2 linked regions of the Ramlibacter pinisoli genome follow. The protein of the gene in region 1 interacts with the protein of each later gene in a pairwise test. Links are inferred from orthologs where the notes say so. Each region holds a gene or a part of one and is shown on either strand. Other genes may lie near its edges.

Region 1 (15,270 bases):
GACGACCGAGAACTTCTCGATCGCCTCGAACACCTTGCCCTTGCGGCGCAGGCCGGCGGTGTCGATGAGCTCGTAGCGCTTGCCGCCCCGCTCGAACGGCACCGAGATGGCGTCGCGCGTGGTGCCCGGCAGGTCGAAGGCCACCAGGCGTTCCTCGCCCAGCCAGGTGTTGATGAGGGTGGACTTGCCGACGTTGGGCCGGCCGGCCACCGCCAGCTTGATGACGCTCTCGTTGACGGCCGCCTCGTCCTCGTCGTCCGGCAGGCCCAGCGGCTCCAGGGCCACCTCGACCAGGCTGCGGATCCCCTGCCCGTGCGCGGCCGAGACGGCGTGTACCTCGCCCAGGCCGAGTTCATAGAACTCGGTGAGCTGAACGCCCTCGGTCATGCCCTCGGCCTTGTTGGCCGCCAGCACCGTCGGCTTGCCCAGCTTGCGCAGGTAGTTGGCGATGTCGTGGTCCTGGGCCGAGAGGCCGCCGCGGGCGTCGACCACGAAGACCACCACGTCCGCCTCGGCCACGGCCTGCCGCGTCTGCTTGGCCATCTCCATGAAGATGCCCGACTCGGCCGTGGGCTCGAAGCCGCCGGTGTCGATGACGATGAACTCGTGCTTGCCCTGCCGCGCGTTGCCGTAGTGGCGGTCGCGCGTGAGGCCGGCGAAGTCGGCCACGATGGCGTCGCGCGACTTGGTGATGCGGTTGAAGAGCGTCGACTTGCCGACGTTCGGGCGGCCCACCAGGGCCATCACGGGTTTCATGGTCCGCCCTCGGGATGCGGTTATTGCGGCACGAAGCCGTAGACCCCGCCGTTGCGGGTGACAACGACCAGGGTGCTGCCGGCGATCACCGGCGGGGCCACGACCGGCGAACCGTCGGTCGTCAGGCGGGTGAGCAGCTTGCCGTCCTCGCGCGAGAGCACGTGCAGCAGGCCGGTGGAGTCGCCCACGGCGACCGAATTGCCCACCAGCAGCGGCGTGCCGGTGCCGCGGTGCAGCAGCTTGTCGGTGGTCCAGGCGCGCTCGCCGTTGTCGCGGCGCCAAGCCACGACGCGGCCGTCGGATTCGGTGCCGACCACCAGGCGGTCGTCACCACCCAGGCCGTCGCCGCCATTGGATGGCTTGGTCCAGGCCAGGCCACCGCGGGTCGCGTCGAGGCAGCCCACCGAGGCCTGGAAGGCACGCACGCACACCGAGTTGCCGACGCGGCTGGGCCGGCCGACCAGGTCGACCAGGCGCTCGACGTCGTTCGTGCCGCGCGGCGTGGCGATGGCGGCGTCCCAGCGGACGCTGCCGTTGTTGGGGTTCAGGCCGACCACGCGGCCGCCCTGCCCGGCCAGCAGCGTGTCGCCCACGGCCAGCAGCACGCCCGACTGGCGCAGGACCAGCGGCTCGCCGGGGCGCGGCTGCGACCACAGGCGGCGGCCGCTCTGGCCGTCGAAGGCGGACACCGAGCGGTCGGCGGCCAGCACGAACACGCGGTTGCCGGCCACCAGCGGGGCCGTGTAGGCCTGGGCAGCCAGCTTCTGGCGCCACAGCACCTTGCCGGCGCTGGCAGCCACCAGTTCGTTGTCGCGCGTGACGACCGCCAGCGTGGTGCCGTCGCTGCCGGCGCCGGCCACGATGGCCGAGCCGACGCCGGCGCGCCAGAGTTCACGGCCGGTGCCCGCATCGAGCATGGCCACGGTGCCATCGCTGCTCGCCAGCGCGAGCTGGGTGCCGTTGACGGCGACCGTCATCGGGAACCCGACTTCGCCGAGCTTCGTGGTCCATGCCTGGCGCACGGCCAGCAGACCCGGATTGGGCTCGAGTTGCGGCGGCGCCGCCTTGTCGCTGCCGCCCAGGAAGGACGGCATCATCGAGCAGCCCGCCAGGCCCAGCAGGCTGGCCGCGAGCACGGCGGCCGCGCCGATGCGGCCGGCGGTCATCGCTTGCTTGATCATGACTTGGCGCTCCCGGCGGCCGGCTTGTCGCCGGTGGCGAGCGACTTCGGGTCGACGCCCAGCGCGGTGAGCTTCACCTCCAGCAGGCGGCGGTACTCGGACTGCTCGTCCAGGGCCTGGTAGGCCTTGCCGTACTCGGCCTTGGCCTCGGCCTTCTTGCCCTGCAGCTGGTAGATGTCGCCGCGGCGGTCGGCCACCAGGGCCGCGAACGGTGCGGGCACATCGGCGGCGAGCTGCTTGAGCGCCTCGTCGTACGACTTGGTCTCGACCAGCACGGACGCCAGCCGCAGGCGGGCGATGGCCTGGTAGCCCTCGTCGGACGCCTGCTCGGCCACCCAGGCGAGCGCCGCCTTGGCGGTGTCGGGCTTGCCCTTGTCGACTGCGACCTGCGCCACCAGCAGCCCCGCCTGCTGCGCGAACAGCGTGCGGCCGTACTTGTCCTTTACGTCGGCGAAGCCCCGTTCGGCCCGGGCCAGGTCGCCGGCCTGCACCGCGCGCTCGACGTCCTCGTAGATGGCGGAGGCCCGCGCCGACTGCGCGCGCTGCCAGTACTGCCAGCCGTTCATGGCCGCGATGGCGCCGAACACGATGATGAGCAGCCAGGAGATCAGGTTGCCGTAGGTCTTCCAGAAGTGCTTGAGCTGGTCAAGCTGCTCCTGTTCTTCGAGATCGAGGTGGGATGCCATGGAAAAGTGCTCGTTCGGCCGCGGGTCGGGCAGCCGGAGATTGTAAGGAGGCGTGCAGTCAGGCCCTGAGGCGGTCGGCCCAGGCGGCCACGTCGGCCAGCGGCAACCGTTGCTGCTCGCCGGAGCCGTCGCGCAGCGCCTTGAGCGTCACCTCGCCGGCCGCCAGCTCGTCGGCGCCGAACACGAGGGCATGGCGCGCCCCGCTGCCGTCGGCCTTCTTGAACTGCGACTTCATGCTGCCGGGACCGTCGGGACCGCCCGCATGCTGCACGACGCGCACGCCGGCGGCGCGCAGGGCCTCGAGGGCCACCACGACGGGTGCCAGCGGCGTGCCGGGCGGCACGACGGCATAGGCATCGGGCGCCTGCGAGGGCATCGGGAGCTGCAATTCCTGGATGAGCAGCAGCAGCCGCTCGATGCCCAGGCCGAAGCCCACGGCCGGCGCCGGCTTTCCGCCCAGCTGGGCGATGAGCCCGTCGTAGCGGCCACCGCCGCACACCGTTCCCTGTGACCCGAGCTGGTCGGTGACCCACTCGAAGACGGTGAGGTTGTAGTAGTCCATGCCGCGCACCAGGCGCGGGTTGACGCGATACGCCAGGCCCACGGCATCGAGCGTGGCCCGGACGGCGTCGAAGTGGGCCAGCGACGCCTCGCCCAGGAAATCGATGAGCTTGGGAGCCTGCTCGATCAGCGCCTGCATCGCGGGGTTCTTGCTGTCCAGGATGCGCAGCGGGTTCGACTGCAGGCGGCGCTGCGAGTCGGCGTCCAGCGCCTGCGCGTGCTGCTCGAAATAGCCCACCAGGGCCTCGCGGTGCGCCTTGCGTTCGTCGGGCTGGCCCAGGCTGTTGATCTCCAGCCGGACGTGCTGTCCCTCGACCAGCCCGAGCTCGCGCCAGAGCGCGCGCGCCATCAGGATCATCTCGGCATCGACGTCCGGGCCAGCGAAGCCCAGCGCCTCGACGTCGAGCTGGTGGAACTGCCGGTAGCGGCCTTTCTGCGGACGCTCGTGGCGGAACATCGGCCCGACGGTCCAGATGCGCAGCGGCCCGTTGTACAGCGCGTTGTGCTCGACGACCGCACGCACGATGCCGGCGGTGGCTTCGGGGCGCAGCGTGAGCTTGTCGCCGTTCATCGAGTCGGTGAAGGAGTACATCTCCTTCTCCACGATGTCGGTCACCTCCCCCAGCCCGCGCACGAACAGCGCGGTGGGTTCCACGATGGGGGTCAGCAGGTACTGGTAGCCGTAGCGTCCCAGCACGTCGCGCACCGCCGTCTCGAACCACTGCCACAGCGCGGAATCGGGCAGTTTCTCCGTGCGCGGCACCGAGGCCGGCAGGATGTCGTTCATGCCCTTGACGGCACTCAGTTTGTCAGCCATGTCTGGGTCGGACGTTCAGTGCTGGGCATCGGGCGCCGGACGCGCCCCCGCCTCAAGCCGCAACGCCGAATCTCTTCTCTATGTAGTTCTCGACGATCTGGTGGAACTCGGCCGCGATGTTGTCGCCGCGCAGCGTGAGCGCCTTCTCGCCATCGATGAAGACCGGGGCGGCCGGCGCCTCGCCGGTGCCGGGCAGGCTGATGCCGATGTCGGCGTGCTTGCTCTCGCCGGGACCGTTGACGATGCAGCCCATGACGGCCAGCCTCAGGTTCTCGACGCCGGGGTACTTGCTGCGCCACACCGGCATGTTGGCCCGCAGGTGGTCGTCGATCTGCTTGGCCAGTTCCTGGAAGGTGGTGCTGGTCGTGCGGCCGCAGCCCGGGCAGGCCGTGACGCTGGGCACGAAGATGCGCAGGCCCAGCGACTGCAGGATCTCGGAGGCGATGACCACCTCCTGGGTGCGCGACTCGCCGGGTTGCGGCGTGAGCGAGACCCGGATGGTGTCGCCGATGCCTTCCTGCAGCAGGATGGACATCGCCACGCTCGAAGCCACCGTGCCCTTGGTGCCCATGCCGGCCTCCGTGAGGCCCAAGTGCAGCGCGTAGTCGCAGCGGCGCGCCAGTTCGCGGTAGACGGAGATGAGGTCCTGGACGCCGCTGACCTTGCAGGACAGCAGGATCTGGTCGCCGTTCATGCCCATCGCCTCGGCACGCCGGGCCGATTCGATGGCCGAGGTGATGAGGGCCTCGTACATGACGCTGCGCGCTTCCCACGGCTGCGCGCGGCGGGCGTTCTCGTCCATCAGCGAGGCGAGCAGTTCCTGGTCGAGGCTGCCCCAGTTGACGCCGATGCGCACCGGCTTGTCCCAGCGCATGGCGGCCTCGATCATCTGGCCGAACTGCCGGTCGCGCTTGTCGCCCTTGCCCACGTTGCCGGGATTGATGCGGTACTTGGACAGCGCCTGGGCGCAGTCGGGGAACTCGGTGAGCAGGCGGTGGCCGTTGTAGTGGAAGTCGCCGATCAGCGGCACGTCGACGCCCATGCGATCGAGCTGCTCGCGGATGTAGGGCACCTGCCGCGCCGCCTCGGGCGTGTTGACCGTGATGCGCACCACCTCGGAGCCGGCCTGCGCCAGTTCCTTGACCTGGATGGCGGTGCCGATCGCGTCCTCGGTGTCGGTGTTGGTCATCGACTGCACCCGCACCGGGGCGTCGCCGCCGACGGTGACCACGCGGTCACCCCAGGCGACGCGCGCCTGGCGCGTGCGGCGCCGGGCAGGCGCTGCGGGCTCGACGGGCAGGCAGGATTCAGGCATGGAGGACATCACTTCACCTCGAACCGTGCGACGTTGTCTTTCGCCACGGCCGCCAGGTCATAGGGTTGGCCGCGCACCTGCACCGAGGTGGCGTTGGCGCTGCCGACCGTGACGACCAGCGGTGGGCTGCCGGACGCGCCGGCGGTTTCGCCGGCGGCCATGAGGCGGCGCAGCGTGACCGTGCCCTTGGCATCGGTGACCTGCACCCACGACGGGCCGGTGGCCTTGAACACGATCAGCCCGCTGGCGGGCACGGCCGTGCCATCGGCGGGCGCAGACGCGGCCGCCTGGGTGGACGGAGCAACCACCGTGACGGGGGCCGCGGCCGATGCCGTGGCGGACGGAGCCGCGGCGGTGGGAGTCGGCGCCGAATCGGCGCTGGCGACAGGAGGCATCACGGGCGGCGCGCCCGGCGCGGATGCCGCCGGCGCCTCGGCGCCGGGCGCCAGGATTGCCGGCGCCATGGGCACGCCCGCGGGGGCTTCGGCGGGCTTGGACGCGACTTCGTCCCGGCCCCCGGCGGGCAGGAAGATGATGACCAGGGCGCCCAGCAGGAGGGCGAAGACCGCCAGGAACACCGGGCGGGTGAGCCGGTCGAACAGGCTCGGCCCCACGTAGTCGCCGGGAGCGCGGAACGGGGCGTTGATCGGCTCGCGCTCGGGTCCCAGGCGCGGGGCATTGCCCTGTGGCAGCCGGTCGAGCATGGGCTGGGCATCGACCTTGAGCGTGCGGCACACCGCCGACGCCAGCGCCCGCGCGAACACCGCATCGGGCAATTCGTCGTAGCGGTCGCCCTCCAGTGCCTCGAGCTTGCGCACGGGCACCTTGAGCGAAGCCGCCAGCGCCGCCACGTGCAGGCCGGACGCCTCGCGGGCCTGGCGCAACAGGCTGCCCGCGCTGGGGCCGCCCGCTTGCCCCTCAGTCATCGAACGCTCCCTTGTCCAGGAGGGTGACCTCGCGCGATTGCGGGTACCGCTTGCGCAACTGCTCGCCCAGCTGCGCGAGGGCGACCTGGTCGCCGATCTTGCGCTCGACCTTCACGCCCAGCCAGAGCGTCTCGGCGTTGGCCAGCTCGGTGTTGTTCAGGCGCCGGATGTAGAACTGGGCCCGCTGCAGGTCGCCGCGGGCATACAGCAGGTTGGCGAGGTTGTAGCCGATGATGGGATTGCCGGCGTCCAGCTCGTAGGCCTTGGACAGGCTGCGCTCGGCGTCGCCGGGCTTGCCGGCACGCGCCAGGCACAGGCCCTGCGCCATGAGCGTCTTGGCGCGGTCGCCGTAGATGGGGCTGTTCAGCGCCTGCTCGAACGACCGCTGGGCGTCGTCGTAGCGGCGCTGCTGGCACTGCAGCCAGCCCAGGTTGTGCAGGGTGTTGGCGTCGCGCGGGTTGAGCGCCACGGCCCGCCGGAAGCTGTCCTCGGCCTGGCCCATGTCGTTCATTCGCATGTACACCAGGCCGCGCAGGTTGAAGGCGTCGGGGAAGGTGGGATCGGCCAGGATGACCTGCTTGAGCTCGTCGAGCGCGATGCTGGTCTTGCCCTGCTCGAAGTAGCCCACCGCCAGCTCCATCCGGATGCGGGCGCGGCGCCGGTGCTCGGGCTCGTCGGATTCGGTGATCGGGTCGCTGGTCTTGGCCTGCTCGGTGGCCGGGGCGGCACAGCCACCCACCGCGAGCATGCCGGCCAGCAGGCCGGACCAGGACAGGGCCGTGAGCACGACACCGATGGAGCCGAGGCGCTTCATGTGATTCAACCCTCTTTCGCGACGCCGGCAGGGACCTGCCGCAGCATGACCGTGCGCTGCTGGGCGATGCGTTCGCCCACGCGGGTGCGGTCCTTCACGTCGCCGGCGAGTTGCCCGCACGCGGCGTCGATGTCGTCCCCCCTCGTTTTTCGCACGGTGGTGACGATACCAGCATCACTCAGCATTTTCGCGAACGCGACCACCCGGGTGTTGGGCGATCGCGTCAGCCCGGACTGCGGGAACGGGTTGAACGGAATGAGGTTGAACTTGCAGTTGACGCCGCTGGCGCGAACCAGGTCGACCAGCTGGCGCGCGTGCTCCGGCTGGTCGTTGACGCCATCGAGCATGCAGTACTCGAAGGTGATGAAGTCGCGCGGCGCGTGCTCGAGGTAACGGCCGCAGGCGGCCAGCAGCTCGGCCAGCGGGTACTTCCGGTTCAGGGGCACAAGGTTGTCGCGCAGCGGGTCGTTGGGCGCGTGCAGCGACACGGCCAGGGCCACCGGGCAATCCTGCCCGAGGCGGTCGATCATCGGCACCACCCCGGAGGTGGACACGGTGACGCGGCGCCGCGACAGGCCGTAGCCGTGGTCGTCAAGCATGACGCGCAATGCCGGCACCAGCGCGGCGTAGTTCTGGAGCGGCTCGCCCATGCCCATCATCACCACGTTGGAGATGACGCGGTCGGTCGTGCCCAGGTGGCCGCGCAGGAAATGCTCGGCGAACCACAGCTGGGCGAGGATCTCGCCCGTGCTGAGGTTGCGCGAGAAGCCCTGGTGCCCGGTGGAGCAGAAGCGGCAGCCCACCGCGCAGCCGGCTTGGGACGAGACGCACAGCGTGCCGCGGTCGTCCTCGGGGATGAACACGGCCTCGACGGCATTGCCGTCGCCGACATCGAACAGCCACTTGATGGTGCCGTCGGCGGACTCGTGCTGGCTGATGACCGGCAGGCCCTCGATGCGGGCCGCGCCGCGCAGCTTCTCGCGCAGCGACTTCGCCAGGTCGGACATCTGGTCGAACTCGCGCGCACCGCGCTGGTGGATCCAGCGGAACAGCTGGGTCGCCCGGAAGCGCTTTTCGCCCAGCGTTTGGCAGAACGCGGCCAGCCCTTCGAGGTCGAAGTCGAGGAGGTTGGCCGTGGTCATCGCATGGGAGATTCCCGCGTCAGCGGGAATAGACGTTCATGCCGGGGAAGAAGAAGCCGACCTCGACGGCGGCCGTCTCGGGCGCGTCGGAGCCGTGCACCGCGTTGGCGTCGATGCTGTCGGCGAAGTCGGCGCGGATGGTGCCCTTCTCGGCCTTCTTGGGATCGGTGGCGCCCATCAGGTCGCGGTTCTTCAGGATGGCGCTCTCGCCCTCGAGCACCTGGATCATCACCGGGCCGGAGATCATGAAGCTCACCAGGTCGTTGAAGAACGGGCGCGCCTTGTGCACGGCATAGAACTGCTCGGCTTCCTGGCGCGACAGGTGCGCCATGCGGGCAGCCACGACCTTCAGGCCGGCGCCTTCGAAGCGCGCGTAGATCTGGCCGATGACGTTCTTGGCCACCGCGTCGGGCTTGATGATGGAAAGGGTGCGTTCGATCGCCATTGCTGGTTCCTGGAGTCGGTTAGGGAAAAGTGTCGAGGCCCGCGCCGCCCCGATTAGGGGCGCCGCAGGCGGGAAAGTTCGGCAAAGCCCAGGATTTTAACCGGCGGGCCTCATGCCGGCTGGCAAGGCTTCAACGGCCGCCGCGATTGCCTCTGCGGGGGCCTCCACCGCCGCCTCCACCACCGCCGCCGCCTCCCCCACCGCCGCGTCGTTGGCCGCCACCGCCACCGCCGGCGCCGCCACCCTGGCGCTGGCGCATGAAGCTGTCCGCGCCGATGTAGCCGAACGAAGTCTTCATGGGGTCGGGCTGGCCGCCGCCGGAACCGCCACCGCCACCGCCCGCGCGGTCGCCCTTGTTGCGGCGCTGCTGGCCTTGCTGTCCCTGCCCCTGCTGGCCCTGCCCCCTGCCACCCCGGCCGCCGCCAGCACCGCCGCCGCCTCCGCCCGCTCCGCGGGACTGGCCGGCGTCCGGACGCGGGCCGCCGCCGCGGTTGCCGCGCCGGCGGTTGCGCGACTTGCCGTCGCCATGCTCAGCCGGTTCGGCCAGGGACGCGCCGGCCGCTTGCGTCAGCGAGCGGATGTCGCGCTCGTCCAGTTCCATGAAGGCGCCGCGCTTGAGCCCGCGCGGCAGCACCATGGCGCCGTAGCGGATGCGGATCAGGCGGCTGACCGCATGGCCGAGCGCCTCGAACAGGCGGCGCACCTCGCGGTTGCGGCCTTCGGAGATCGTGACGCGGTACCAGTTGTTGGCGCCCTCGCCGCCGCCGTCCTCGACGGATCCGAACTGGGCCTTGCCGTCATCGAGTTCCACGCCCTCGAGCAGGCGCTGCTTCTCCTCGGCCGACAGCGCGCCCAGGACCCGGACGGCGTACTCGCGCTCGAGACCGAAGCGCGGATGCATCAGGCGGTTGGCCAGCTCGCCCGAGCTGGTGAACAGCAGCAGGCCTTCGGTGTTCAGGTCCAGCCGGCCGACCGACTGCCACTTGCCCTGGTACAGCTTGGGCAGCTTGCGGAAGACGGTCGGGCGGTTCTGCGGATCGTCGTGGGTGACGACCTCGCCGGCCGGCTTGTGATAGGCGATCACGCGGGGCGGCGGAGGCGCGATGCGCACCTTGATCGGGCGCCCGTTGACCTTGATCTGGTCGCCGAACTGGATGCGTTGGCCGATGTGGGCAGGCTCGTTGTTGACCGAGATCCGGCCTTCCATGATGAGCTGTTCCATCTCGAGCCGGGACCCGAGGCCGGCCTGCGCCAGCACCTTGTGCAGCTTGGGCGTGTCGGCCTGCGGCGCCAGCACGCGCTTGGCCAGCGCCACCTCGGCGCTCTGCTCGTCGGCGTCGAACTTGCCGGAGACCACGTCCTCGAAGCGGATCGGCTCCGGTGGCGGGCCGCTGGGCTCGCGCCGGACGGGCCGGTCGTCGTGGTCGTCGTCCTCGTCGTCCTCGTGGCCATCGGCGTGGTCCTCGTCCTCGCCCTCGTCGTCGGCGGCCATGCGCTGCTGGTTGCGCGGGGCCTCGGCCACGGGCACGGCGACCGCGGCTGGCTGCTGGACCGGCGCCTGGACGGCCTTGTCCTTCTCGTCGTCGGCGTCCGGGGCAACGCCCTGCAGGTCGGTGGAAGTCATGCGCGTCGGGTCAAGGGCGCCGGCTCGGAAACACCGGTGTCGGCGTCTCCGGCTACGGCCGGGGTGTCGGTCGGGTCGGGGACGGCAGGCGCTGCCGCGTCGTCCGTTCCGGGCATGGGGGCATCCTGCGCCAGGATGGCGGCTTCGTTGGCCGGTGCAAGGCCCGCGTCGGCATCGGCGGGCGCCTCGATGGCCAGCGCACCCTGCGCGCCGTCGTCGCCGCCGGCCAGGCCGGCCAGCGCCACCATCTGCTGCGACGGCTCCTCGAGCATGGGCAGCTGGTCCAGCGACGCAAGGCCGAGGTCGTCGAGGAACTGGCGGGTGGTGGCGTAGAGCGCCGGACGGCCCGGTGCCTCGCGATGGCCGATCACCTCGACCCAGCCGCGATCCTCGAGCTGCTTGAGGATCTGGGTGTTGATCGTGACGCCGCGGATGTCTTCCATGTCGCCGCGCGTGACCGGCTGGCGGTACGCAATGATGGCCAGCGTCTCCATCGCAGCGCGCGTGTACCTGGGCGGCTTCTCGGGGTGCAGGCGGTCCAGGTACTCGCGCATCTGGGGCCGGCTCTGGAAGCGCCAGCCGCTGGCCACGCAGACCAGTTCGACGCCGCGCTGCGTCCAGTCGTGCTGCAGGTCGTCCAGCAGCATCTTGATGGTATCGGCGCCGAGCTCGTCGTTGAACAGCACGCGCAACTCGCGCACCGGCAACGGCTGCTGCGAGCAGATCAACGCGGTTTCGAGGACGCGCTTGGCATCCGCGGTATTCATCTGGTCTCTCTTGTCGTGGGACCGGCGCCGGGGGCGCGGCGGTCGCTGGGGGGCCCGGGTGGGGGCGGCGCCATCAGGCTGTGCGGGGGGATCCGGCGGGCCTGGAAGGTGCCTGCGGTGCCGGTTGATTGTAACGCAGCCCCCATCCGGACAACCCGGCGGCCAGGTCGGCAGGCAGTTCCGAGCGCAGGTCCAGCGGCGCGCCCGTGAAAGGGTGGACGAAGGCCAGCCGGAAGGCATGCAGGGCCTGGCGCTGCACCCCGGCCGCGGCTGCGCCGCCATAAAGCGTGTCGCCGACCAGGGGATGGCCCAGGTGCGCCATGTGGACCCGGATCTGGTGGGTGCGCCCGGTGTGCAGGCTGGCGCGCACCAGGCAGCCGAGATCGTTGCCGTCGAGGAACTCGAAGGTCGTGCGCGCCTCCTTGCCCGCCTCGCGCCCGAGGTCCACCACCGCCATGCGCAGCCGGTTGCGCACATCGCGGCCGATCGGCGCGTCGACGTCGCGGGGCGACGGGCCGGACCAACGGCGATGCCCCAGTGCGAGGTACTGCCGGGAGACTTCGCGCGCCGCGATCATGCGCACCAGCGCGTCCATCGCCGGCCGGCTGCGGGCCACCACCATCAGCCCGCTGGTGTCCTTGTCCAGGCGGTGCACGATGCCGGCCCGCGGCACGTCGGCGGCGCGCGGGTCGCGGCCCAGCAGGCCGTTCAGCAGCGTCCCGCTCCAGTTCCCGGGCGCAGGATGGACGACCAGGCCGACCGGCTTGTCGACCACCAGCAGGTGCTCGTCCTCATAGGGCACCGACAGCGCCATGGCCTCGGGGCGGAAGGCCTGGCTCTGCGGCGTCGGCCGCAACTCGATGGCGAGCACGTCGCTCGCCTTGACGCGGTGCGCCGGCCGGCTGGCGGAACGGCCGTTGATGGCGACGGCGCCGTCGGCCACCAGTTGCTGCAGGAAACTGCGCGAGAACTCGGGCAGCAGGGCTGCCAGCACCCGGTCGAGGCGCTCGCCGTGCTGCGCCGGGGGCACCTGCACCTGGCGCAGTTCGGCCTCGACGACGCCTGCCTCGGCCTCGTCGTCGGGCGGGTCGTCCGCGCGGGGCGCGGAGGGTGCGGCTCCTATAATCGTCCGGCCCTGTTTCAAGAAGGTCTGCGCTTCATGCTTCGAGTCAAATTATCGTGCCTGGCGACCGTGCTGCTGGTGCTGGCGGGATGTTCCTCGACGAAGGAAGACAAGACCGCGACCTGGAGCCCGAACCGCATCTACGCCGAGGCCAAGGAGGAAATGAGCTCCAACGCCTGGGACAAGGCCGTCCCGCTGCTCGAGAAGCTGGAAGGCCGGGCCGCCGGCACGCCGCTCGCGCAGCAGGCGCAGCTGGAGAAGGCCTACGCGCAGTACCGCGGTGGCGAACCGGCCCAGGCCATCGCCACGATCGACCGCTTCATCAAGCTGCACCCCGCGAGTCCCGGCATCGACTACGCGCTGTACCTCAAGGGCCTGGTCAACTTCAACGACAACCTCGGTGCGCTGTCCTGGCTGACGCGCCAGGACCTGTCCGAGCGTGACCAGAAGGCCGCCAAGGAGTCGTTCGAGGCCTTCAAGGAGCTCGCCGCCCGCTTCCCCGACTCGCGCTACACGCCGGACGCCCGTTCGCGCATGACGTACATCGTCAACTCGCTGGCGCAGTACGAGGTGCATGTGGCGCGCTACTACTACAGGCGCGGGGCCTACGTGGCCGCCATCAGCCGCGCCCAGTCCGCCGTCACCGAGTACCAGGCCGTCCCCGCGCACGAGGAGGCGCTGTTCCTGCTGATGCAGTCGTACGACGCGCTCGGCATGACCCAACTGCGGGACGACTCGCGCCGCGTGCTGGAGAAGAACTACCCGGGCAGCCAGTACCTGCCGCAGGGCACAAGGTCCGAGGACAAGGGCCCGTGGTGGAAGCTCTGGTGAGCGCCGGCCGCTAGCCGGCCAGCTCGTCCAGCGCCTGCAGGTACTCGTCCTGCGACTGCAGGCGGCGCATCGGCGGCATGGCCGCCAGCAGGCGGCGTCCGTACCCCATCGTCCCCAGCCGGGTGTCGCACACCACGAGGACGCCACGGTCGCTCTCGCGCCGGATCAGGCGGCCCGCGCCCTGCTTGAGCGCCACCGCCGCCTCCGGCACCGAGTGGTCGTTGAACGGGCTGCGGCCCTGCCCTTCCAGCCGTTGCGACCGCGCCTCGACCAACGGGTCGCCGGGGGGCGGGAACGGCAGCTTGTCGATCACGACCAGCTGCAGCGCATCGCCCGGGATGTCGACCCCCTCCCAGAACGAGGCCGAGGCCACCAGCAGGCAGCCGGGGCCGCCGTGCGTGGAGCCCTCGCGGAGCCGGTCCATGAGCCGGGTCTTCGGCCACTGCCCTTGCACCAGCACCTCGATGTCGCCGCGATCCTGGAAGCGGCGCTGCAGGTCCTCGCCGATGCTGCGCAAGGCGCGCAGCGTGGTGGTGAGCACCAGGGTGCGGCCGCCCAGCCGCTCGGCCGACGCCGCCGCCAGCCGCGCGACGGCGGCACTGTGGCCCGGGTCGGCCGGCCGCGGCAGGTCGCGGGGCAGGTACAGGGCTGCCTGCGCGGCATAGTCGAACGGGCTGCCGACGCGCAGCACGGTCGCCTCCTCCAGCCCGCAGGGTTCGGTGAACCACGACAGGCGTGGATCGTCGCCCAGCGTCGCCGAGGTGAAGATCCAGCTCCTGCCCGCCGGCGGCGGGTCATCGGTCCCGGACGGGTCCTCCGCCGGCAGCTTCAGCAGGCGGGTGCGCACGGTCTCGGCGATGTCCAGCGGGGACTCGATCAGGCGGAGGTTCTGCCCGACGTCGACCCAGCGCACCGAGCCCGGCGCGCAGTCCTGGCCGAAGCGGCGCGTGCGTTCGGCCAGCTTGCTCACCCGCTCGTGCAGGCGCACGAAATCCGGCGCGAGCTCGCTGACCGTGGCGAGGGCGTCGAGCGCGCCGTCCAGCGCCTGCGACACCGCGGCCAGGCCGTCCGCCCACTGCGTCGGATCGACCCCCTCGGGCGTGTCGCCGGTCCAGCGCAGCCGGTTGCCGGCAGCGCTCCGTCCCACCGTCAGCCGCAGGTCGCGCGCTGCGCGCTCCAGGGCGCCGCCGCACTGCTGCCAGTCGGCCAGCCCGCGCGCCAGTTGCAGGCCGGCCGCGAGGATGTCCCGCGTGACGTCCAGCAGCTGACCCGTGGCCAGCTGGGCGCCCAGGAACTGCACGCCGGTCTCGTTCAGCTGGTGGGCCTCGTCGAAGATAGCGACCCGCACCGTCGGCAGCAGTTCCGCCATGCCGGACTCGCGCACCGCCAGGTCGGCGAAGAACAGGTGGTGGTTGATCACGACCACGTCGGCGGCGAGCGCCTCGCGCCGGGCCTGGTTGACATGGCAGGCACGGAACTTGGGGCAGGCCGAGCCCAGGCAGTTCTCGCGCGTGGACGTCACCAGCGGCAGGACGGGCGAGCGCTCGTCCAGGCCGGCCATCTCGCCCAGGTCGCCGCTGCGCGTGGTCTGGGCCCAGCGCTCCACGCGGGCCAGCGCCGCGGCCACCGCGCGGTCGCCGGCGCCGGGGTCCTGCCGGGCCAGGTCGAGGCGGTGCGCGCACAGGTAGCTGCCGCGCCCCTTGAGCAGCGCGGTGCGCACCGGAACGCCCAGCGCCTCGGCCAGGCGCGGCAGGTCGCGGCCGAACAGCTGGTCCTGCAGGGTCTTGGTGGCGGTGGACACGAGCGCCCGCTCGCCGGACAGCAGCACGGGAACCAGGTAGGCGAAGGTCTTGCCGACGCCGGTGCCGGCCTCGGCCACCAGCGCGCCGCCTTCCTCGATGGTGCGCGCCACGGCCAGCGCCATCTCGGTCTGGGCCTCGCGGGGCCGGAAGGTCTCGCCCGCTTCTCCCAGCGGGCCGTCGGCCTCGAAGGCCCGGCGCACGGCCGTCAGCAACTCGGTCACGCGGGCTCTTTGGGGTCTAGCGAGAGTTCGAACTGCGCGATCAGGTCCCGCAGCGCCAGCCGGCGCTTCTTGAGCCGGCGCAGCGTCAGCTCGTCGACCGGGCGGTCGTCGCCCGCGCGGTCGATGAGGGCGTCGAGATCGGCGTGCTCCATCCGCAGCTCGATCAGCCGCCGTTCGGGCGAATGCAGGTTGGATTCCACGGCAAAAGTTGGCGGTCGGCCGCCGAGAGCTCTGCGGGCGGTGACGATAATACGTGCTT
Region 2 (15,140 bases), 1.4 Mb from region 1 along the record:
CTGGCCCGCCGGCTGGTTCAGCAGCCGCATGAGCAGGAACACGCCGATGCCGTCGCGCACCACGACGTCGGCCGACATCAACGCCTGGTAGAACGGGTCGGACTCGGCGACCTGGTTCATCGCATGGGCGTTGACGAAGGCCAGCACGCGGGGCTCCCCGGGGCGCAGCAGCCATTCGCACAGCTGCTCCTCGCCCTCCTGGGAATGGACGCGCGCCATCGACCGCACCAGCTGGTACCAGCGCGTCTGCCAGTCCAGCTGGGCCATCACACGGTTCCCGCCCCGTTGAGCACGGCGCCGACCACGCTGACGCCGAATTCGCGCAGGTCTTCCGACAGCTTGATCACGCGCGGCATCGAGCTGCGGTCGCGGCAGGTGACCATCAGGGCGGCCCCGGCGCGCGCCGCCACCGTGCCGGCATCGGCCCAGCTGCTGGCGGCCGGCGTGTCGACCAGGATGACCTCGTACATGCCGCGCAGCGACTGGATCAGGCGCTGGAAGGCCGGTCGCGACAGCAGCTCCTGCGGGTTGGGCGGCAGCACACCGGCCGGCAGCACCGTGAGGCCGGGCAGCGGCTTGATGTCGCACATCGCCTCGGCGCCGGCACGGCCGGCGAGCACGGCCGACAGGCCGATCTTGCCGGGCAGGCCGAAGATGCGGTGCTGGCGCGGCCGGCGCAGGTCGGCGTCGATGACCAGCGTGCGCTTGCCCATCTGCGAGAACAGCACGGCCAGGTTGGCGGTGATGTAGCTGCGGCCCTCGCCCGCGCCGGGGCTCACGATGGCCAGCGCGGCCTGGGCCGAGTCGTTCTCGAACCAGCGCAGCATGAGCTGCGCGCGCAGGCTGCGCAGGTGTTCGACCGCCGGGCTGTCGGGCTCGTAGGCGGCGATCAGGTCCTTGCCCAGGCCGGCATCGGGCGACAGGCTGGCATGGCCGAACTGCAGGGCGAGCGCCTGGCGCACGTCCTCGTCGGTGAGCAGGCCCATCGAGATGCCGGCTTCGCCGAACGGCAGGCCGACCTTCTTCTGGTACTCGTGGATGCGCTCGGCCTCGTCGCTGGTGATGCGGCCGGCGTCGACCAGCAGCGCCCCGATGGGCTGGGCAACCTCGCGCGCCGGCCCGATGATGTCGAGGTCGCGGTGCAGGGGCAGGATCTGGCTGTTCATGCGAGGCTCCCGCGGTAACCCAGCGCAGGACGCGTCGGGCCGTTGGCCAACAGGGCGAGCGATTCACGCCCATTGTGCGCCGGCAGCGAGGCCAGGATCGGCAATCCGGTGGCCAGTTGCAGGTCGTCGACCGAGCGCACGCGGCGGTTCATCAGTTCCAGCAGCACGGCGCCGGCGATGGCCAGCAGCAGCCCGCCGAAGGCCGCCACCAGCAGAGCCAGCTTGGTGGTCGGGCCGCGCGGCTCCAGCGGTTCCACCGCGGTGGCCAGGCGCTGGATGTTGGTCTGGTTGGTCAGGGCCTGCAGCTTGGAGTTGGAGGCGCGCTCGGACAGCGCCTCGTAGGCCTTCTGCGCCGTGTCGACGTCGCGCCGCAGCACCGACAGTTCGTCGCGGTACTTGTTGAACTGCATGACGCGTGCACGCTGGGCGTTCACGGCGCCGGACAGCTCGCGCTCGCGCGCCCGGCCCACTTCGAAGGCGGTGTTGATCGAGTTGCCGATGCTGCTGGTCTCGGAGTTCAGGCGCGAGCGCATCGCATTGAGCTCGTCCTGCATGCGCACCATCTGCGGGTGGCGCGAGCCCAGGTTGGCGCTGGCCTCCTGGATGCGCGCTTCCTGGCGGGCGATGTCGGCCTTCAGGCTGTTGATCAGGGGACTGACCATGACCTCGGCGACGCCCACGCCGGCATTGCGCTTGTTGGCCACGTCGGTGAGCTGGCCCTGCACCATGGTGAGCTGCGAGGACAGCTCGTTCAGGCGCTGGGTCTCCATGTCGACGCCGTCGGCGCTGATGACGCCGGTCTTCTGCTGGTAGTCGGTCAGGCGCTTGGTCGATTCCTCGAGCTTGCCGCGGGCGAACTTCAGCTGCTCCTCGAACCAGCTGGAATAGCGCTTGGCCGGGTCGGTCTTGATGTCCAGCGCGATGTCCAGGTAGGCCTGGGAGAAGGCGTTGGCGATCTTCGCGGCCTCCTGCGAGGAGCGGCTGGTGTAGGCGATGTTGATGATGTTGCTCTCGCGCGCCGGCTTGACGTCCAGCTGCGTCTGCAGGTTGCCGGCCAGCCAGGTCTTGAACTCGCCGCGGCCGCCGGAGGTCTGCTGCCACTCCTCGCGTGCCTTGGCGTCCTTCTCGAGGCCCAGCGTCTCGACCACGCGCTCGGCGACCCGGTCGCTGCGGGCGATGTCGATCTGGGTGGCCATGTAGCTGGCCGGGATGGCCGGCTGCCACTGGTTGCTGCCCAGGGGATCGGTGGAGCGGATGTCCACCAGCACCGGGGCGCGGGCCGTGTAGTAGCTGGGGCGCAGCAGGGTCCAGGCGAGCGCCAGGGCCACCGTGGCCAGGAAGATCCCGAAGGCGACGAATCGTCGCGCCCGCAGGATGGACAGGAATTGGTAGAGGTTCATGGGCGAGGCTTTCGGCAGGATCAGAACAGGCTCTCGCGGACGAAGATGACGTCGTTGGGAAGCACCGGGTCGGTCAGGCGGGCATCGGATTCCACCGCCTTGCCGTCGGGGCCGGTGCGGGTCAGGCGCAGCCGGCTGGTGCTGCCGCGCGGGGTCGGGCCGCCGCCCTGGGCCAGGGCCTGCTGCACGGTCATGCCGCGCTCGATGCGGTACGGGCCGGGGCGCTGGGCCTCGCCGTAGATGTAGTAGACCGGCGCCTTGTTCACGAAGATGGTGTCGCCGCCCTGCACGACGATGTCTTCGGCGCTGCGCTGGTTGATGAACAGGCCGGGGATGTCGATCACCTTGCGGAACGGCTGGCCGCTGCGCGTGCCGGTGACGATGAGGGTGTCGTCGCCCATCGGGGTGACGCCGCCGGCGGCCGCCAGCAGGTCGCTCACGCGGGTGGTGGTGGTCTCGAGCGGGAAGCGCCCGGGCTTCTGCACCTGGCCGAGCACGGCCACCTGGCTGCCGCGCACCTGCAGCAGGACGATGTTGACCTGCGGCTGCTTCAGGTAGTTGCCGCTCTTGAGGGCGCCGGCGATCTTCTGTTCGGCCTGGCCGATGGTGGAGCCGCCGATGTTGACGGAGCCCACCAGCGGGTAGCTGATGGTTCCCTGTTCGGAGACCCGCGCCTCGACCGTCAGGTCGGGGTTCTGGAACACCTGGACCCGGATCTGGTCGCCGGGGCCGAGCTTGTACTCGGACCCGGCGGCCTGGGCGGCAGCGGTGGGAGCCCCGTTGCCGGCCTGTGCCCGGGCGCCCGCGGCATCGGCCTGGGCCCCCGCCAGCGTGGCCCACGCCACCATCCAGATCATCCCCAACGTTCGAAGCACGGTTCTCATGTTCTTACTCCCTTCAGATAGCCGCGGTTGCCCGCGCGGCCGCGTCAGATCGTCAGCTTCAGCGACAACCCGAGCACGTTCGCGCGGTAGTTGAATGCAGGCAGCGACGAGTCGCGTTTCTCGTTGCGCCATTGGGCCGCCACGCCGATGGAACGGCGCGGCTGCCAGTCCAGGCCCAGGGCCAGGACGTCGAACTTGTCGGAACGGCCCGCATCGGCGGTGGCGGTGACGCCTTCCCAGTTGCGCCGCTCATGCTCGTAGCGCAGGCTCACGCCGGTCTGGACCGTCGGACGCCAGACCGGGCCGACGAAGAAGCGGTCGGTCTCGGTGTGGCCGGTCGGGCCGACGATGTAGCTGCCCAGGTCGCGCTGGTAGCCCGCCAGGACGCGGGTCTTGGCCGTCGCTTCCCAGTTGACCGTGACGCCGCCCACCACGCCGCTGAAGTCGCGGCCGGGGGTGTTGTCGTGTTCGCGCTTGAGGTTCGCGATGCGCGCATCGACGGCCGTCTTGGGTGACACGAGCCAGCGGAACGTGCCCTCGATCTCGTTGTCCTTGAAGCCGGTGGCGGTGGCGACCTGGTATTCGCCGTTGCCGTAGCGATAGCGCAGCGCCACCAGCGAACCGGAGGGCAGCTCGTAGCTGGTGCCCACGCGCACGCTGTCGACGTTGGGGTTGCCGTCCCAGCCGTTGGGATCGTCACTGGTCGACTGCGTGTGCTGGATGCCGCCCAGCACGCGCCAGGCGGCGCCCAGCTTGTAGCCGCCTTCGAGCAGCTCGGCGCGCTCGACGCGGCGGAAGACGGCGCCGGTGGAGCCGGAGGCCAGGTCGCGGAACTCGCGGCGGTCGGCGCTGGCGACACCGTCGAACTGGTTGCCCGCGCGCCAGAACCAGGCAGCGGCGTAGTTCAGCGTGTTGTAGTCGACGCCCAGCTTGTCGAAGTTGTAGTGGCTCACCTCGGCATCGACCACCACGCGCTGCTGGCTGAATCGCTGGTTGTAGCGCAGGCCCGCCCCGAGCTGCGTGATGGTGTCCTTGATCTCGCCGCCGGCAGTGCGCAGCACGTTGTCGTCACGCTCCACGCCGGCACGGGCGCGCAGCACCAGCCCCTGGCGGTCGTTCTCGAGCGGGTTGGTGGTCACCGGCGCGAACGGCTGCGAGATCGACTGCGCGGGCGACATGTTGACGATCGCGGACTCGCCCATGGGCGTTGCCATCGGCGTGTCCATGGCCTGCCCCGCCGGCTGGGCGGCGGATTGCCCCGGCTGCCCCCCGGGCGACTGGAGCGTGGTCTGCGCGTGCAGGGCGGCCGGCAACAGGCACACCGCCGTGACGGAGAGCAGGGGCCGCAAGGATCGTTTCTTCATTGGTGTTTCTCGGAGGGGCCCGGCGCAATCCACGAGTTCATGGTTGCATCGACTGTTACGCACGGGCTACGGGCGGACAATGGCTCGTTGGAGCTGGTGCTCAATAAGCCGCGCCATCCTTGAACACCAGCCGGATGGTCCTCCAGATGATGTAGAGGTCCAGCCGCAACGACCAGTTTCTCAGATAGTCGAGGTCGCAGCGAATCCGCGCCTCCATCTTTTCCAGCGAATCGGTCTCGCCCCGGAAGCCGTTCACCTGGGCCCAGCCGGTGATTCCGGGCTTGACTTTGTGTCGCAGCATGTAGCTCTTGATCAGCGGCCGGTAGAACTCGTTGTGGGCCACCGCGTGGGGACGCGGGCCGACGATGCTCATGCGGCCCTGCAGCACGTTGATGAACTGGGGCAGCTCATCCATGGACGTCCGGCGCAGGAAGCGCCCCAGGGGCGTCACCCGGACGTCGTCGCGGCGCGCCTGCAGGACCTGGGCGCCGTCCTCGGTCACCGTCATGGAGCGGAACTTGTAGACGATGATTTCCTGCCCCCAGACGCCATAGCGGCGCTGGCGGAAGATCACCGGTCCGGGCGAGGTGAGCTTGATGGCCGCCGCGATGCCCAGCATCAGGGGCGACAGCAGTAGCAGGATAGCAACAGCCAGCACCATGTCGCTGCCCCGCTTGACCAGGGCGTTGGGTCCGCGGAACGGGGTCTCGCACACCGAGATCACCGGCATGCCGCAGATCGAGTCGGTGCGACCCTGGATCAGGTCGGTCACGAACATGTCGGGGACGAAGTAGACCGATGCGGTGGTGTCCTTCAGCGCGTCCAGCAGCAGCTTGATGCGCGGCTGCGACGCCATGGGCAGCGACAGGTAGACCAGCTGCACGTTGTGCTTCTTGACGTACTCGGCGATCTCCTGGATGCGCCCGAGCATGCGGTGGCGGTTGCGCCCGTGCAGGCGGTCCGGCGTGCGGTCGTCGAAGAACCCGAGCAGCTCGACGCCGGTGTAGTGCGCCAGCGACAGCCGGTCGGCCAGCGAGCCGCCCTGCTCGTTCATGCCCACCACCACGGCGCGCAGCGGAGGTCCCTGCAGGCGGATCAGGTGCGGGGCCGCCTGGCGCAGCGCCCAGTGCGACAGCAGCTGCGCCGTCGGGGCGAGCCACAGCCAGTGCAGCACGATGGGACGGGGAAAGTCGTCCAGGTGCCCGGTGGCGTAGCCCAGGCCGAACAGCAGGCCGCAGGTCCAGGCCCAGCCCAGGAGCGTGTCGACGATCACCCGCGGCGCCGAGGCGCGCAGCTGCTGCCGGCCCGGATAGGCGAGCGCGAAGGCGACGATGGACACCACCAGCCAGCGCGTGCCGAGCGCACCCTCGAAGGTCCACACCAGCAGCCACAGCGACACCACGGTGGCGAGCGGCTCGACGAAGGCCTCGAACGCGCGCAGCAGGCGGCTGTGGCTGAAGACGGCGGGACCGGGCAGCTCGGGGGCCGCCGGCGGCGCCGTGCTGGCCGCGGCGAGGATGCGGTCCGCCTCAGGCATAGGCAGCCATCCGGGTGAGCTTGGCCACGGCCTGGGCGCGGTTGGTGACGTCCAGCTTGCTGAAGATGCTCTTCATGTGGTTCTTCACCGTGAACTCGCTGATCCGCAGGATGCAGCCGATCTCCGGGTTGGTCTTGCCCATCGCGACCCAGACCATGATCTGGCGCTCGCGCTCGGACAGGGCGCCCAGGCGCACGACCAGCTGCTCGACCTGGTTGCGCTCGGCGCCGGGCTGGCGCACTGGGGCGGGCGGCATGCGGCGCAGGGCCGAGTCGATGAAGGGCAGGATCAGCTTGAGCGCCCCGGGGCCGGCCGAGGGCACCAGCCCGCTGCCCAGGGCCGCGAAGATGCGCTCGCCCCCCAGGCGGGCGTCGCCGACGCCGTGCACCAGCGCGGTCTGCATGCCGGGCACGCCGGGCGACGCGGCCCAGCCCTGGCCGGCCTCGCCCAGCAGCTGGCCGCAGCCGCTGATGTCCAGCTGGCAGGGTTGCGACTGCGCCGCCACCCAGCAATCGCGGAAGTAGTTGACCAGCGGCCCGATGCGCTGCGACGGGCACAGGTGGGTGCGCAGGCCCGGCAGGCTGGAGACGATGTCGAACTGGACCTCGCCGGAGCGGAAGTCGCCCCAGCCGACCAGCAGGATGTCATGCGGCAGCCACTTCTGCACGTCGCCCTGCAGCCAGCGCCACAGGTCGGCGTGGGTGCGCAGCGTCGCGCCCTGGCCGGCGATCCTGAGGAACGTGACCGGGTCGACGTCTGGCGTGGTGGAAATGGTGTTCATGCTGGTACTCCCTGCTTCCTGCCGCCGAGGCGGCCGAATAATTCCGTCACAGTTGTTTCGTCACACATGGGTGAACCGGGGTGACTCCTCGTTGATCGCCGCAACGACACGTAACGACCGTGGCCATCGAGCCACGCTTGACTTGCGCGCCTGTCGCGGGTGTGGCACATGGGCGGTCGTCGTGTCCTTGTCGCTCTGCATTCTTCGCGGTGACGACATGGTGTGAAAAATGGACATACGCCACGGGTAGGCTGCACACGGACCTTGCTGTGGGGAATCGCGCACCTGCGTGACAGCCGATTCCGACACGGCCGTTGCGTGTCCCATCCCCACAGGACGTCACAAGACGCAAGCAGGTGCCAGCAGGTGTATGCAGCCTCGACGGTATCGGCGCGCGCCGCGAGCGCACGCAGGACAACTGCCCAGCAGGAGGAATCTGCAGCGGCAGGAATGCGGCGGGCTGGATGGCGCGCGGGAATGCGGGGGGACAGGACCAGCGCCAGGGCGCGTCAGCGCGTCCGTGGTGCGTCACCGCGGCGGAGGTGCCGCGGACCACGGTCGGGCCAGTGGTCGCCAGCGCGACCGGGAAGCGTCGAAGCTGCGCTCAGAAGCGCGGCAGGTCGTCCAGGCTGAGGCCGGGCCGGTCCTCGTCGAAGGCCAGTGTCTCGGTGCCCTCGGGCAGCACGTCCACCTTGACCTCGGGGCCGGGTTGCAGGCCCCCCTCGTCGTCGGGGAACATGCTGATGATCGTGTCGCCCTCGACCAGGCGGTCGACCACCTCCGTCACGCGCGTCGGCGAGGGACGCATGTCCCAGCGGGCGCTGCGCGCGTCGATCAGGCCCATCATCGCCTCGACGATCTGGGTGCCCGCATAGCGCAGCGCGGTGATGCCGTAAGTGGCTTTCTCGAGCATGCGCGGAATTGTGGAAGCCCTGGGTCGCCGGCAGATCAGGCATTCGCCACACACTGCGTGGGAAGCTGCCTACGGTCGCCCTACGCGCCGCTATCATGGCCCGCCCATGGCCGCCCTCTCCCCTGCAATGCCCGCCCTCGGCCGTGCCCATGCGCGCCGCCTGCGGGACGTCTACCGCTCGGCTGGCTGGCCCTGCCAGGACCCGCTGGAGATCGAACTGCTGGCCTGCGGCCTGCTCGAGCGTGTGCTCTCGCCGGGCGGCCATGAAGCGCTGCGCGTGACGCCGGACGGCCTGCAGCTGGTGGCCGCCACGCTGCGCGACAACCGCGCGCGGCTGTCGGCCCACGAGGCCCTGGTCGAGCGGGTCGCACGCGAGATGGTGCGCGCCGGCCGCGTCGCCTGGCGCGGCCTGAGCCTGCGCGCGCAGGTGCCCGGCGAGGCCGACGCGGCGGCGCAGTGGTGCATGTGCAAGCCCGACGTCTTCTCGATCCGCAACACCTCGGTCGCCGAGTACGTGGAGCCGGTGGTCCACGAGGTGAAGGTGCGCCGTTCCGACCTGCTGTCCGACCTGCGCCAGGCGGCCAAGCGCGCGGCCTACCTCGATCTGGGCGAGTGCTGGTACGTGCTGGGGGCCGATGCCAAGGGGCGCTGCATCGGCGCGCCCGACGAGATCCCGGCCGGCTGCGGGGTGCTGGTGGTGGAGAACGGCCGCCTGGTGGTGGCCCGGCCCGCGGCGCGCCCACGGCGCGCGGAGCTGCCGTTCGGCGTGTGGATGGCGCTGGCCAAGGCAACGCCGGTCGCCGGCCTCGACGAGGACGCCCAGGGGCTGCTGGCGGCGAACGACGGCTAGCGCCGTTCACCACGTCGCCGGCACCGGGCACGCGCCGCGCGCCTCAGTTCTTCGGATGCTCCGACTGCCCGTCGTCGGGATCGTGCACGCGGCTCCTCTCGGGGTCGCGCGCGGGCTGCGTGGGTTCCGGGTCGGCCGGCTTGGGCGCAGGGGTCGGCATCGGCTCCGGCGGCGGCGTGCCGGTCATGGCTTCTGCGGGTGCACCTCGGTGTGGCGGGCGGCCTCTTCCGGGTCGTCGTTCGACGGTGTCGGGATGTCGTCCTCGCTCCAGAGTTCCGGCTCCTCGTGTTCGAGGCCGGGGGTGTGCGGGGTCATGTCGGCGGTGGCCATGACGGGTTCCTTGGGGATCTAGATGGCGGGCTTGTGGACGGTCGGGTCCTCCGGCTCGGATGCCGGCGGGAGCGGACCGAACTCGGGCTCCACCGGCAGTCGCGACGGGTTGGGCGCACCGTTATCCGCCGGCTGTTCGTCCGGGGTCTCGGGCTCGACCGGATGGGTGGCCATGGCAGCCTCAGGAATCACGCGTGGTCGACAAACGGGCCCCGGCCGTCGCCGGCGATGCGGGCTGGTCCGGGCGGAGTCTGGGATCGACCTGGTTGTGGATCATGGCGGCGTCCTTGGTTGCAACCCATCGTGGGTGTGCGGGCGCGATGTCGCGCTCGGCGCGGATGCCATGGCGGTGTCGGTGCCCGCCGACGGCGCCGGTCAGGCGCTTTCCTGCTCTTCCTGCTCTCGCTCGGCGTCGCGCCGGACGGTCTTGCTGGGGTCGTGCGTGAAGGGCATGCGGGGCAGGCCGATCAGCGACTGCAGCACCGCGTGCGCACGGTCCATGTCGGCACCCACCATGGCCAGCGCGACCTCGTGGCCGGGCTCGTCGTGGGCGATCTTCACGTAGGCCGCGCGCAGCCGCTGGTAGTCTTCCTCGGCGCGCGCCAGTTCCTGCTGGGCGGCCAGCATCTTGGTGTACTCGGCACGGCTGTAGCGCATCCTGGAATCCTAGGCAGAGCCCAGCGGGAGGTGTGTAGGACAAGGCAGCATGCGCGCGCAGGCCGGGTGCCAGCTCAGCGATCGTTGGCCGCGATGCCCAGCCGCGTCGTGCCGTCGGGCAGCGGCACGGAGATGGGAGCCACCTCGACCGGCGCGATGCCGGCCTGCTGTGTCAGGCCGATCTTGGCGGCCGTCGCGGGTGACAGGTCGACGATGCGGCCGTCGACGTAGGGCCCGCGATCCTGGATCGTGACCTCGGCGCTGCGCCCGGTCTCCAGGTTGGTGACGCGTGCCTTGGTGCCCAGTGGCAGCGTCTTGCTGGCGGCGTTGTCCTCGCGCGGGTCCATCGGCGTGCCGTCGGCCATCTTGCGACCGGCGAACTGCGGGGCGTAGAACGACGCCTTGCCGACCTGCTTGCTGCCGCTGCGATCGAGCTGGTGCCCCTTGGCAGCCGGATGGTCGGGGCGTGGCGGCGCGTCGCCGGCGAAGGCGGCTGCGGTCGCCAGCGCGGCGACGAAAACGGCCAGCTGGCGGCCTTGGCGGTGGATGCGTGCGATGTGCATGGGTTGACTCCTGGGAGTGGCCCATCGCAGGCGGACGCGAGCGCCACGCCACCGGGCCATGCCGACGAGTCTGCGCAACGCTGCACTGCAGCCGCGTCGGGCTGGCCCCAAGCCGGTCGTAGGACGGGCCGGGTCAGCGGGGCCCGCGCGGCGGCTCAGGCGGGGGCCACGCACACCGCCTGCAGCCGCAGGTGGTGCATCAGCTCCCGCAACAGCACCAGCATGGCGGCCGGCCGGCGGCCGGCGGGGACGGCATCGGCGGTAGCGAGTGCACCGCTGCTGCCGGCGGCCAGCCGGGTGAACAGCCGCTCCACCGCCTCGATGGCCAGCAGCGCGTCCGAGCGCACATCGAGCCCTGCGGCCGCGGCGAGCTGCCGCAGCACCGGGTCGTCGGCGGTGAGCACGGGGTCGGCGCGCAGCGTGCCCAGCGCCGAGATCGCCTCCTCGATCCCCTCGATGGCGGTCTCGAGGTCCAGGGCGGTGGGCGGATCGCGCCGGAAGCCTTGCGCGATGGCATCGATGCCGATGTCCACGTCGAGGGCGCCGACGCGCGTGCGGCGGGGCTCGAACACCAGCATGGCAGGTGGAGGCGATGCGGCCATGCGACGCATCGTAGTGCCGCACGTGCAGTCCCGTGGCGAAACGCGCCATCGGATGAGCCGTGCCGTAGACTCGCACGGTGCGTATCCTCGGCATCGATCCCGGCCTGCAGACCACCGGTTTCGGCGTGATCGACGTCGACGGACACTCCCTCGCCTACGTGGCGAGCGGCACCATCACCACCACCCACCTGCCGCGCGGCGACCTGCCTGCCCGCCTGAAGGTGCTGTTCGACGGCATCGCCCAGGTGCGTGCGCGCTACCAGCCCGACGCCGCGGCGGTGGAGATCGTGTTCGTCAACGCCAACCCGCAGTCGACCCTCCTGCTCGGCCAGGCGCGCGGCGCCTGCGTGACGGCGCTGGTGGCGTGCGAGCTGTCGGTGGCCGAATACACCGCGCTGCAGATGAAGCAGGCCGTGGCCGGCTCGGGGCGGGCCGGCAAGGCGCAGGTGCAGGAGATGGTCAAGCGGCTGCTCAAGCTGCCGGGCGTGCCCGGCCAGGACGCCGCCGATGCCCTCGGGCTGGCGATCACCCATGCGCACGTGGGCAGCTCGATCGCCCGGCTGGCGCAGGTGGCGGCCACCACGCGCCGCAACACCGGCCAGTACCGCGCCGGTCGCGTGCTCTAGGCGCCGCTCAGATCCGCTCGGCCACCAGCACCAGGAAGAAGCCGGCGGCGGCCAGCAGGGTCCACTTCAGGATGACCCAGCCCCAGTGGCGGTAGCGCGGCTGGCCGGTGCCGGCATAGAAGGCGAAGCACACGCCCGCCCCCAGCAGGAGCAGCACGATCGCCCAGCGGAACAGCAGCATCGGCTACCAGGCGCGTGCCGGCAGCGCGAAACCGGGCGGGGCGAGCTTCTCGTCCTCGAAGGTGACCACTTCCCAGGCGTCACGCTGGGCCAGCAGCGCACGCAGCAGCTTGTTGTTCAGCGCGTGGCCGGAGCGGAAAGCACCGTAGGCCGCCAGCATCGGCTTGCCCAGCAGGTACAGATCGCCCATGGCGTCGAGGATCTTGTGCTTGACGAACTCGTCGTCGTAGCGCAGCCCTTCGCTGTTGAGGACCCGGTAGTCGTCCATCACGATGGCGTTGTCCATGCCGGCGCCCAGCGCCAGCCCGTTGGCACGCATCATCTCGACGTCCTTGGTGAAGCCGAAGGTGCGGGCCCGCGCGATGTCGCGCTGGTAGTTGCCCTGGCCGAGGTCGAACTCGACCCGCTGGCCGGTGGAGTCGACCACGCGGTGGTCGAAGTCGATCTCGAAGCGCAGCTTGTAGCCGTGGTAGGGGGCCAGCCGTGCCCACTTGAGCGCGTCGCCCTCGCCTTCGCGCACTTCCACCGGCTTGAGCAGGCGCACGAAGCGGCGCGGCGCGTTCTGCAGTTCGATGCCGGCGCTCTGCAGCAGGAACACGAACGACGACGACGAGCCGTCGAGGATGGGCACCTCTTCGGCCGTGATGTCCACGTACAGGTTGTCCAGGCCCAGGCCGGCGCAGGCCGACATCAGGTGTTCGACCGTGTGCACCTTGGCGCTGCCGCTCGAGATGGTGGAGGCGAGCCGGGTGTCCGTCACCGCCTCGGCCGACACCGGAATGTCGATGGGCTCGGGCAGGTCGACCCGCCGGAACACGATGCCGGTGTCCGGCTGCGCGGGCCTGAGGGTCAGCTCCACGCGCTGGCCGCTGTGCAGGCCCACACCGACGGCGCGGGTGAGGGTCTTGAGCGTGCGTTGCTGGAGCATGTGTCGATTTTAAGTCGGGGGGTGTCCCGCAGGCGGGGACAGGGAATGGTTCTGGCTATGCCGGCGATTGGTGATCGCAGCGTGGAACCCTTGAGCCGAGCCTCCACGAAGCCCTGCCATCCGGTGCGCGGCGCCGCAGGAGCCGCGCCACCGTTCGCGCGGAGCAGCGCGCAGCGCGAACACCCTTTGAACGAGGATCCGGCTCCGCCGGTCCTCGTTCAACCGATCAACCCACTTCGAAAACGCGCAGCGTTTTCGAAGTGAAGGTGATCAGTCGGCTTGCTTGCGCAGGAAAGCCGGGATCTCGAAGTCGTCCATGCCGCCGGAGCTGAGCGCGTCGACCTTGGCCGCGGCCTGGGTGCGGTTGGTGCGCCACACGCTGGGCACGGCCATGTTGCCGTAGTCGGGCTGGTGCGACGGGCGCCCCATCTCCTGGGTGACGATGGCGCCGGGGCCGCTGACGACGGTGCTGATGGTCGGCACGTGGAACGGCACGTTGTCGGTGCCGGTGCGCAGCACCTGCAGCGGCGGCGCCGTGCGGCGCTGGCCCTGTCGCGACAGGCCGGTGGCCACCACCGTCACGCGGACGTCGTCGCCCAGGTTGTCGTCGTAGGCCGTGCCGTAGATGACGTGCGCGTCCTGCGAGGCGTAGGCGCGGATGGTGTTCATCGCCAGCTTGGACTCGGACAGCTTGAGGCTGCCCTTGGCCGCGGTGATCAGCACCAGCACGCCCTTGGCGCCCGACAGGTCGATGCCTTCCAGTAGCGGGCAGGCCACGGCCTGCTCGGCGGCGATGCGCGCGCGGTCGGGGCCGGACGCCACCGCCGTGCCCATCATCGCCTTGCCGGGCTCGCCCATCACGGTGCGCACGTCCTCGAAGTCGACGTTCACGTGGCCGGGCACGTTGATGATTTCCGCGATGCCGCCGACGGCGTTCTTCAGCACGTCGTTGGCGTGCGCGAAGGCCTCGTCCTGGGTGATGTCGTCACCCAGCACCTCGAGCAGCTTCTCGTTGAGCACCACGATCAGCGAATCGACGTTGGCCTCCAGCTCCGCCAGGCCGTTGTCGGCGTTGGTCATGCGGCGACCGCCCTCCCAGTCGAACGGCTTGGTCACCACGCCGACGGTCAGGATGCCCATCTCCTTGGCGATGCGGGCGATGACCGGCGCGGCGCCGGTGCCGGTGCCGCCGCCCATGCCGGCGGTGATGAACAGCATGTGCGCGCCGTCGATGGCCTCGCGGATGTTCTCCGCCGCCGCCTCGGCCGCCTCGCGGCCCTTCTCGGGCTTGCTTCCCGCGCCCAGCCCGCTGTTGCCCAGCTGGATGGTCTTGTGGGAGCAGCTGCGCGAGAGCGCCTGGGCGTCGGTGTTCGCGGTGATGAACTCCACGCCCTGGACCGCCCGGTCGATCATGTGCTCGACGGCGTTGCCGCCGCCCCCGCCCACGCCGATGACCTTGATCTGGGTGCCCAGGTGGAATTCCTCGACTTCGATCATTTCGATGCTCATCTCAATCTCCTGAAATTCGGTTGCAGTTGCCAATGCAGATCTTGTTGGTGTGAAGCAGGGAAACGCTCATGAGGGTGGATCGGTGGACCTCCGTCGTCGTTTCGTCTTGCGAACAACACGGGCGCCCGCACGCGAAGGACGCGAAGGTTGCACGAAGGACGCGAGAAAAACGGGTCGATGGCAATTCATCTCCATTCGGGTTTCCTTTCGCGTCCTTTGCACAGCCCTCGCGACCTTCGCGTGCGGAGGTCCGTCCCAGCTTCCATCAGAAGTTCCCCACGATGAAATCCTTGAAGCGGGAGAAGGCGGTCTTCATCGACCCGTTCTTCTGCGCCACCTTGAATCCGCGCAGGCGCGCCACGCGCGCCTCCTCCAGCAGGCCCATGACGGTGGCCGCGCGCAGCTGCCCCACCATGTCGGACAGGGCGCCGCCGTACTGGGGTACGCCGCGCCGCACCGGCTTGAGGAAGATGTCCTCGCCCAGCTCCACCATGCCCGGCATCACGGCGCTGCCGCCGGTGATGACGATGCCCGAGGACAGCACCTCCTCGTAGCCCGACTCGCGCACCACCTGCTGCACGAGCGAGAAGATCTCCTCCACCCGCGGCTCGATCACGCCGGCCAGCGCCTGGCGCGAGAGCATGCGCGGGCCGCGGTCGCCCAGCCCCGGCACCTCGACCTGCTGCTCGGGGTCGGCCAGCAGCTGCTTGGCGTAGCCGCTCTCGACCTTGATGTCCTCGGCGTCCTTGGTCGGCGTGCGCAGCGCCATCGCGATGTCGCTGGTGATCAGGTCGCCGGCGATCGGGATCACGGCGGTGTGGCGGATCGCGCCGTTGGTGAAGATGGCCAC

Evidence for each region.
Region 2: the proteins of rlmN (region 1) and ftsZ interact in binary tests that used the Escherichia coli proteins (3 or more experiments, as listed by UniProt). The link is inferred for Ramlibacter pinisoli from one-to-one orthologs.

The regions. Positions count from the first base shown.
Region 1 is NZ_WSEL01000003.1:125,181-140,450, forward strand. What follows is about bases 6,131-9,090. They hold rlmN (dual-specificity RNA methyltransferase RlmN), read right to left. Parts: upstream 8,199-9,090; coding sequence 7,062-8,198; downstream 6,131-7,061. Other genes in these bases: GON04_RS01810 (helix-turn-helix domain-containing protein), read right to left, coding at 6,131-6,242; pilW (type IV pilus biogenesis/stability protein PilW), read right to left, coding at 6,235-7,056; ndk (nucleoside-diphosphate kinase), read right to left, coding at 8,218-8,643; GON04_RS01830 (pseudouridine synthase), read right to left, coding at 8,774-9,090. Outside these bases: ribosome biogenesis GTPase Der, read right to left, coding at 1-756; outer membrane protein assembly factor BamB, read right to left, coding at 777-1,937; GON04_RS01795 (YfgM family protein), read right to left, coding at 1,934-2,623; hisS (histidine--tRNA ligase), read right to left, coding at 2,682-4,001; ispG (flavodoxin-dependent (E)-4-hydroxy-3-methylbut-2-enyl-diphosphate synthase), read right to left, coding at 4,054-5,316; more of GON04_RS01810, read right to left, coding at 5,325-6,130; more of GON04_RS01830, read right to left, coding at 9,091-10,267; SMC-Scp complex subunit ScpB, read right to left, coding at 10,264-11,034; GON04_RS01840 (RluA family pseudouridine synthase), read right to left, coding at 11,108-12,178; GON04_RS01845 (outer membrane protein assembly factor BamD), read left to right, coding at 12,194-12,988; GON04_RS01850 (DNA repair helicase YoaA), read right to left, coding at 12,999-15,011; GON04_RS26665 (DUF465 domain-containing protein), read right to left, coding at 15,008-15,211.
Region 2 is NZ_WSEL01000003.1:1,523,081-1,538,220, forward strand. Bases 12,172-15,001 are described here. They hold ftsZ (cell division protein FtsZ), read right to left. Parts: upstream 14,291-15,001; coding sequence 13,052-14,290; downstream 12,172-13,051. Other genes in these bases: lpxC (UDP-3-O-acyl-N-acetylglucosamine deacetylase), read right to left, coding at 12,172-12,781; ftsA (cell division protein FtsA), read right to left, coding at 14,556-15,001. In the rest of the region: GON04_RS08570 (WecB/TagA/CpsF family glycosyltransferase), read right to left, coding at 1-267; chain length determinant protein tyrosine kinase EpsG, read right to left, coding at 267-1,166; chain length determinant protein EpsF, read right to left, coding at 1,163-2,566; polysaccharide export protein EpsE, read right to left, coding at 2,587-3,450; GON04_RS08590 (porin family protein), read right to left, coding at 3,495-4,814; GON04_RS08595 (undecaprenyl-phosphate glucose phosphotransferase), read right to left, coding at 4,915-6,351; XrtB/PEP-CTERM-associated transcriptional regulator EpsA, read right to left, coding at 6,344-7,132; GON04_RS08605 (hypothetical protein), read right to left, coding at 7,737-8,045; GON04_RS08610 (hypothetical protein), read left to right, coding at 8,152-8,895; GON04_RS08620 (hypothetical protein), read right to left, coding at 9,079-9,225; GON04_RS08625 (hypothetical protein), read right to left, coding at 9,244-9,399; GON04_RS08630 (hypothetical protein), read right to left, coding at 9,601-9,882; GON04_RS08635 (septal ring lytic transglycosylase RlpA family protein), read right to left, coding at 9,957-10,445; GON04_RS08640 (hypothetical protein), read right to left, coding at 10,601-11,047; crossover junction endodeoxyribonuclease RuvC, read left to right, coding at 11,125-11,673; GON04_RS26565 (hypothetical protein), read right to left, coding at 11,681-11,854; and 2 more genes. UniProt on the Escherichia coli protein: Essential cell division protein that forms a contractile ring structure (Z ring) at the future cell division site. The regulation of the ring assembly controls the timing and the location of cell division.